DNA from 2 places in the Massilia sp. CFBP9026 genome. Region 2 is predicted to be linked to the other one. Evidence: predicted binding sites of a transcription regulator. Region 2 holds the regulator's gene; the other holds the start of a gene.
The links. Region 2 encodes FNR, which switches genes on or off when oxygen is low (the NO sensors DNR and NnrR bind a similar motif). Its sites were predicted from a motif close to TTGATNNNNATCAA; they were not measured.
Positions count from the first base shown of each region.

Region 1: a site for FNR is predicted at 2,039-2,052, ahead of SOM28_RS24715 (CehA/McbA family metallohydrolase). Genes of this name have one in related genera too.

Region 1 is NZ_JAXCWH010000014.1:53,603-56,992, forward strand. Features, by position in the region: gene SOM28_RS24700 (GH92 family glycosyl hydrolase) at 1-487, opposite strand, end outside; gene SOM28_RS24705 (RidA family protein) at 621-1,031, opposite strand; gene SOM28_RS24710 (LysR family transcriptional regulator) at 1,088-1,990, opposite strand; gene SOM28_RS24715 (CehA/McbA family metallohydrolase) at 2,129-3,390, shown strand, end outside.
Region 2 is NZ_JAXCWH010000001.1:388,111-391,500, forward strand. Features, by position in the region: gene SOM28_RS01625 (DMT family transporter) at 1-164, opposite strand, end outside; gene SOM28_RS01630 (helix-turn-helix transcriptional regulator) at 225-983, opposite strand; gene fnr (fumarate/nitrate reduction transcriptional regulator Fnr) at 990-1,751, opposite strand; gene SOM28_RS01640 (TorD/DmsD family molecular chaperone) at 1,983-2,669, shown strand; gene SOM28_RS01645 (formate dehydrogenase) at 2,656-2,874, shown strand; gene SOM28_RS01650 (formate dehydrogenase subunit alpha) at 2,893-3,390, shown strand, end outside.

The sequences.
Region 1 (3,390 bases), on a different contig from region 2:
CGCTGGCGGTCAGCTCGACGTCGACTTCATGGTCCTTCAGGCGCACGGCGTAGTAGCCCGGTTCGGCCTTTTCCTGGTCGTGCGAGAAGCGCGAACGATAGCCCGAGAACGGACGCTCCGGATAGCCCGGCTCCAGCTTGGTCTCGCCACTGTAGGGCATCAGCAGCACGTCGCCCAGGTCGGAGTGGCCGCTGCCCGAGAAGTGGGTGTGCGAGAAACCGAGGATCGAGCTGTCGGTGTAGTTGTAGCCCGAGGCCCAGGGATAGCTCTGGCGGAAGTGGCGGTGCTGGGTGTCGGGGCTGAGCTGCACCATGCCGAAGGGGCGGCTGGCGCCGGGGAAGGTGTGGCCGTCGCCGCCGGTGCCGATGAAGACGTCCACGGCTTCGGCCGGGCTGCCCGGCGGGGCTGCCAGGGCGGGGGCCGCACTAAACAGAAATGCCGCACCCACGGCGATCGAGAGTTGTCCGAAATTGAGTCTGGCCGTCATGAAGTCTCCACGCGTGGCGGCAGCGATAGGCGCCGCCTGTTTTAGTTGCACTATACCCAAATGCAACTTATATGTGGAGACTGGTTTCCGGGCAATCCTTACCGTGTTTCAACCCATCTGTTTAGCCGGTTTACTAAACATTTTGCGCGCGGCGCTTGGCCACCGCCTCGATTTCGACCAGGGTGTCGGGCGAGGCCAGCGAGGCCACCCCGATGCCGGTCAGGGCCGGGCGCGGCAGGCCGAGGTGACGCACCAGGATCGGCGCCACGGTCTCCAGGTGCTCGCCGATCTCGCCGCGCACGTAGACGCGCAGTTGCAGGATCTGCTCGACCGAGGATCCGGCGGCCTCCAGCACCGCGATCAGGTTGCGCGCCGCGCCTTCGGTCTGCTCGGCCAGGGTGGTGTGCCTGACCTTGTACTCACGATCCCAGTCGACCTGGCCCGACACGAATACCAGGCCGGTGTCATGGTCGATGGTCGCGTGGGACAGGCCATGCGGGGCGCCGTCGTACAGTGCAGGGGGATTGATGCGTTCGATGCTCATGCGGGTTCCTTTGCGTTGAAAGGCGCCAGCTTAGGCATGCGCACCCGCCGCCGCAATCAAGCGCGGCTTGTAGCGGATACAAGGCCGGATCCGACCCGCTCCAGCACCCAGGTGATGAAAGCATCGTTTTGCGTATTCGGATGGTGGGCGGCCACGACCTGGTAGCCGGGCGGGTACTTGGGCAACGCGATCTCGAATACTCCCTCGCAGGGCAGCAGGCGCGATGGCATGAAGGCGACCAGGTCCGATCCCTTCAGGTATTCCAGCGCCATGAAGAAGGACGGCGCCGACGCCGCCACCCGCCGCTGCAATCCCTGGCGCGCGAACCAGCCGTCGGCCGATCCCGTGAAACTGGCCATGCCCGGGTTGGTGATGATGAAGTCGTGCTCCACCAGCTTCTCGAGCGGCATGACGCCGCCGCCGGCCAGGGCGCGGTTGCCCGTGACGCAGCGGTACTGCTCTAGAAACAGCGGTCGCGTCACCAGGCCCGGCGCGACGTAACCGTCCACCGTGAAAATCAGGTCGATGTCGCCCTGGTGCAGCTTGCGGGTGAGGGCGCTGACCTCGATGTCGACCACCGCCACCTTCACCTTCGGCGCCTCGCGCCGCAGCACGCGCACCAGGTCGGCCACGATCACCTTCTGGGTGTAGTCGGTGCCCGAGATGACCAGCGTGCGTTCGGCGTGTTCGGGCCGGACCTCGAAGGGCAGTGGAATCCCGTTCAGCTGGGCCAGCACCTGGCCGATGTGGGGCGCGATCAGCTTCGCATAGGGCGTCGGCGCCATGCCCTGGCCGGTGCGCACGAACAGCTGGTCGCCCAGGATGGTGCGGATCTTCTTGAGCTGCAGGCTGACTGCCTGTTGCGAGACGTCCAGGTGCTCGGCCGCAGCCGAGATGGTGTCGAAGCGGTTCAGGGCGTCGAGCGTGCGCAGGTGGGTGAGTTCGAGCTTGTCGATCATGAGGCTGCCAACATAAACGGCTATCCCGCGCGTTGCAAGTTGTCATGGTTGAAATTCATCAAAGCTAGTGGACGAAATGACAATTTTTGCGGGAGGCTGATCAATATGGCTGAGGCATGAAATTGTAAAAATTGCATCATGAAAACCTCGCTCCTGCCCCCACTTCTGGCCCTGTCGCTGTGCTGCAGCCTGGCGCAAGCCGCCCCCGCAGAACACCAGGAATTCGAAGCCACCCTGCTCGCGCCGTTCCAGGCCGGCGCGGCCCCGGGTCGGACTTTCACCCTGCAGTTCGCCTATCCCGGCTTGGCGCGCACGGACACGGTCGACTGGCGGGTGGAACTGATGCGCCCCGACGGCCGCGTGGCCCTGCGCTGGCACGGCGCGGCGCCGTTCACCGGCGATGAAATGACGGTCGCCGTACCCTGGTCCGGCCGCCTGGGATTGTCTCCCGCGCCGAGCGGCATCTACCGCGTCCGGCTGCGCGCGACCGTGCGCGGCGATGCGCATGAGGAAATCGAGCAGGATTGGGAGATCGCGGTCGGTGCGCCGCTGCTGCCTGCCATGCCGGCATTTTCGCCGCTGCCGCGCGCCTTCGAGCCGGCGGCCGTCGCCGCGCCGGGCGCGCTGCCCTACACGGTCTATCTCGGCAACCTGCACAGCCAGACCAACCACAGCGACGGCGGCGCCGACATCGCCGAGTGCAAGGGCGCGCAATCGCCCCTGAAGGCGCCGCACGGCCCGGACCACGCCTTCGCCTATGCGCGCGGCCGCGGCCTCGACATCCTGGTCGCCTCGGAACACAACCACATGTACGACGGCTCGGAGGGCAGCGCGCCGGATGCCGACCCCGCCGCCGCCAGGGCCCTGTACCGCGCCGGCCTGGAAAGCGCAGCCGGCTTCTCCAAAAAGAACCCGGACTTCCTCGCAGTGTATGGCCTGGAATGGGGCGTCATCAGCAACGGCGGCCATATCAACATCTTCAACAGCGACGAGCTGCTGGGCTGGGAGACCAATGCCAAAGGCGAGCTGATGGCCGACACGCGCACGCCGCGCGGCGACTACGCGGCCCTGTACACGCTGATGCGCGAGCGCGGCTGGGTAGGGCAGTTCAACCATCCGGCGCATTCGGGCCAGTTCCAGGTCGATGGCGTGCCGCTCGCCTATACCGAGGACGGCGGCGAAGCGATGGCCTTGTGCGAAGTGATGAACAGCACCGCCTTCTCGACCAACGTCAGCGAGACCGAGACCCGCCGCAGCAATTTCGAAGGCGCCTGCAACCGGCTGCTGGAGGCGGGCTATCGCCTGGCCTTCAGCACCAACCAGGACAACCATTGCGCCAACTGGGGCGCGTCGTTCACCAACCGCACCGGCGTGCTGCTCCCGAACGGCACGGCGCTGAA
Region 2 (3,390 bases):
CCATAGGCCAGGTAGCGTCCGGCCGAGAGCTGGATCGGCAGGAATCCGGGCGCCAGTTCCGGGGCCAGGAAGACCAGGCCCCAGAGTGCGCCGGCGGCGATGCCGGCGCCGATGCCGAGCAGGGTGGAGCGGGACAGTCCGCCCGCGCCAGTAGCGGTGTACATGATGAATCTCCTTTGAAAGGAGATTCTCGGACCTGATCGTGCATCCAGTCTTGGCCGGGACTACTGCGGCTTTGGTGGATTCTCTTGACCTGCACGCCGATAGGCAGCGGGCGTGGTACCGAATACGCGGCGCATGGCCCGCGTCAGGCTGGCCTGGTCCGAGAAGCCGCAGGCGAGGGCGATGTCGGCCACGCTGCGCGCGCTGTGGGTCAACAGACCGCGCGCGCAATCAAGGCGGCAGCCCAGCAGCCAGGCATGCGGCGTGCTGTCCAGCTCTTCGCGAAACAGTGCGTGCAGGCGGCTGACGCTCAGGTTGGCGGCATTCGCCATTGATTCGGTGCTCCAGGCCAGGCCGGGCGCGGCCTCGATCCGTGCCAGCAGGGCCGCCAGGCGCGAGGTGGCGCGCGGCGCGTCCAGGCTCAGGGTGTCGAGCAGCAGCGGCACCCAGCCCTGCACTAGCGAACGGGCCGGCGCGCGGTGTGGACCAGTTTCACGGGCCATCAGTCCCATGAACTCGACCAGCTTGCGCGCCGCAGGGGCCAGCGTGACGAAAGGCCGCTCCAGCAGGCGCTGCCAGGGACCGTCGTCGAAGGCGGCGCCATCGACGTCGACGATCAGGGAATCATTCGCGCCCGGACTCGATTGCGCATGCCAGGCGCCGGGCGCCACCAGCGCGCCATGCAGGGGATCGAGCCGGCCGCGCCGCTCTTCGATGTCGAGCACGACTTCGCCGTGCACCGGCAGCACCAGCTGGGCGAAGTCGTGGCGGTCGCCCCAGTGCACGCGGTCGTAGCTACGCAGGTGCAGGTCGGGCGCCATGATGTTTCAGGCCATCGGGCTGCACACGTCGGTGCCGGCCGCCAGCGCCTTCAGCTTGACCGGATCGAGCAGCGTCACTTCGCGCTTGTCGACCTCGAGCCAGCCCTGCTTTTTAAAGCGCGACAGCAGGCGGCTGATGCTTTCGATCGTCAGGCCCAGGTAGTTGCCGATGTCTTCGCGCGACATGCGCAGCTGGAAGCGGTTGGCCGCATAGCCGCGGGTGGCGTAGCGCGCCGACAGGTTCACAAGGAACACGGCGAAGCGCTGCTCGGCGCGCATATTGCCGAGCAAGAGCATGACGTTCTGCTCGCGCGTGATTTCCTGGCTCATGATGCGGTGGAAGTGGCGCAGCAGCGTCGGCACTTCGCCGAACAGGTCTTCCAGGCGCGCGAACGGGATCTCGCACACCTCGGAATCTTCCAGCGCCACCGCGTCGCAATGGTGGGTGCCGCTGATCGCGTCCATGCCCAGCAGCTCGCCGGCCATCTGGAAACCCGTAATCTGCGCTTCGCCGGCCGCGTTCACCTGGTAGGTCTTGAAGTGGCCGAAGCGCACCGCGTACAGGTTGCGGAACGATTCGCCCACGCTGTACAGGCGCTCGTCGCGTTCCAGGCGGCGACGGCGGCCGATGATCTTGTCCAGGCGGTCGATCTCGGCGTCTTCGAGGCCCATCGGCAGGCACAGCTGGTGCATGCTGCACTGCGCGCAGGACTTGAGGGCGTGGATATTGAGAGGCGGCTCGGCTTGCCGGGACAGGGTCTGGCTCATGAGGGATGGTCGCTTGGTTCGGGTACACCGGAATTATAGACGTGTTGAAGCGTTTATCTCGACAAACAAATGCCATTTATTGCATTTGAGAAACAAATTCGTTGTGTTCCGGTCGTTTGGCGCCCGTGCTCACCCATGCTGGGTTCATTTAGCCGTATAGGCAACTGTGCGCACTCAATATCAATCGAGGCCTACACTGCCATATAAATTGAACAACTGGAGTGTTCCCCAGTGTCATCAACAACCGAGACCGTGCCCGATCGCAGCGCCTTTGCCACCGCAATCGTTCGACCGGACCTGCCGCCGGGCGGCGAAGACCAGGCCAGGGCGGATCTGTATGCCTTGCTCTCCCGGCTACTGCTGGCCGCGCCCGACGCGGCGCTGCTCGATGCGCTCGCGTCCAGCGATCCCATCCTGGCCGAGGGCGGCGACCCGGCGCTCGAACGCGCCTGGGACCAACTGACCGTCGCATCCGGCGTGATGGACCCCCGACTCGTCCACGATGAATTCAGCGCGCTGTTCGTCAGCGTCGGCACGCCGCCGGTCGATCCGTATGGCTCGCGCTACCTGGCCGGCTACATGAACGACACGCCGCTCGCGCATCTGCGCGAAGACCTGGCCCAGCTTGGCCTGGCGCGCATACAGGGGCGGGGCGAGTTCGAAGACCACCTCGGCGCGCTGTGCGAGACCATGCGCGTGCTGGTGGCCGGCACGCCCGGCATCCGGCGTCAGCCGCTCGACGTGCAGCGCCGCTTCTTCGAGGCCCACATCGGCTCCTGGTGCATGCGCGCGTTGGACGACATCGCCAATGCCGATGGCGCCAATTATTACTGCCTGGTCGCGCGCTTCGCCCAGGCATTCCTGGCAATCGAGGCCGAAAGCTTCGGCGTAGGAGAGGAAACCGATGAGCAAGCATGATCCACAAGCCCATGACCAGCCCGACCCGGCCCGCCGCGGCTTCCTGAAAGCCGCCCCCCTGGGCGCACTGGTGGTGGCCGCTGCCGCCGCCCCGGCGACCGCGGCACCGCAGGCCGCCCCGGCCGCGCCCGACCCCAAGGTCAAGCGCGGCTACCACGAGACGGATCACATCCGCCGCTATTACGCCACCGCCGCCTACTGGTAGGCAAGCAGAGGAATCGATATGTCACTGGTCAAGTCCACGCGCGACAGCGCGTTGAAACGGCGCCGCTTCCTGGTCGGGGCCGGCGTTGCCGCCGGCGCCGGAGCCCTGGCGCGCCACCTGCCGCTGAACGTGATCGAACCGGCCCAGGCCGACCCGGTAGCGGATACCCCGGTGCCGACCGTGGTCAAGCGCACCGTCTGCAGCCACTGCTCGGTCGGCTGCTCGGTCGATGCCGTCGTCGCCAACGGCGTCTGGGTGCGGCAAGAGGCCGCCTTCGATTCGCCGATCAATATGGGCGCCCACTGCGCCAAGGGCGCTTCGGTGCGCGAGCACGCCTTCGGCGAGCATCGCCTGCGCTATCCGATGAAGCTGGTCAATGGCAAGTACCAGCGCATCTCCTGGGACCAGGCGATCGACGAGATCGGCGACAAGCTGCTCCAACTGCGCAAGGAAGCCGGGCCCGATGCGCTGATGGTGATCGGCAGCTCCAAGCACAATAACGAGCAAGCCTACCTG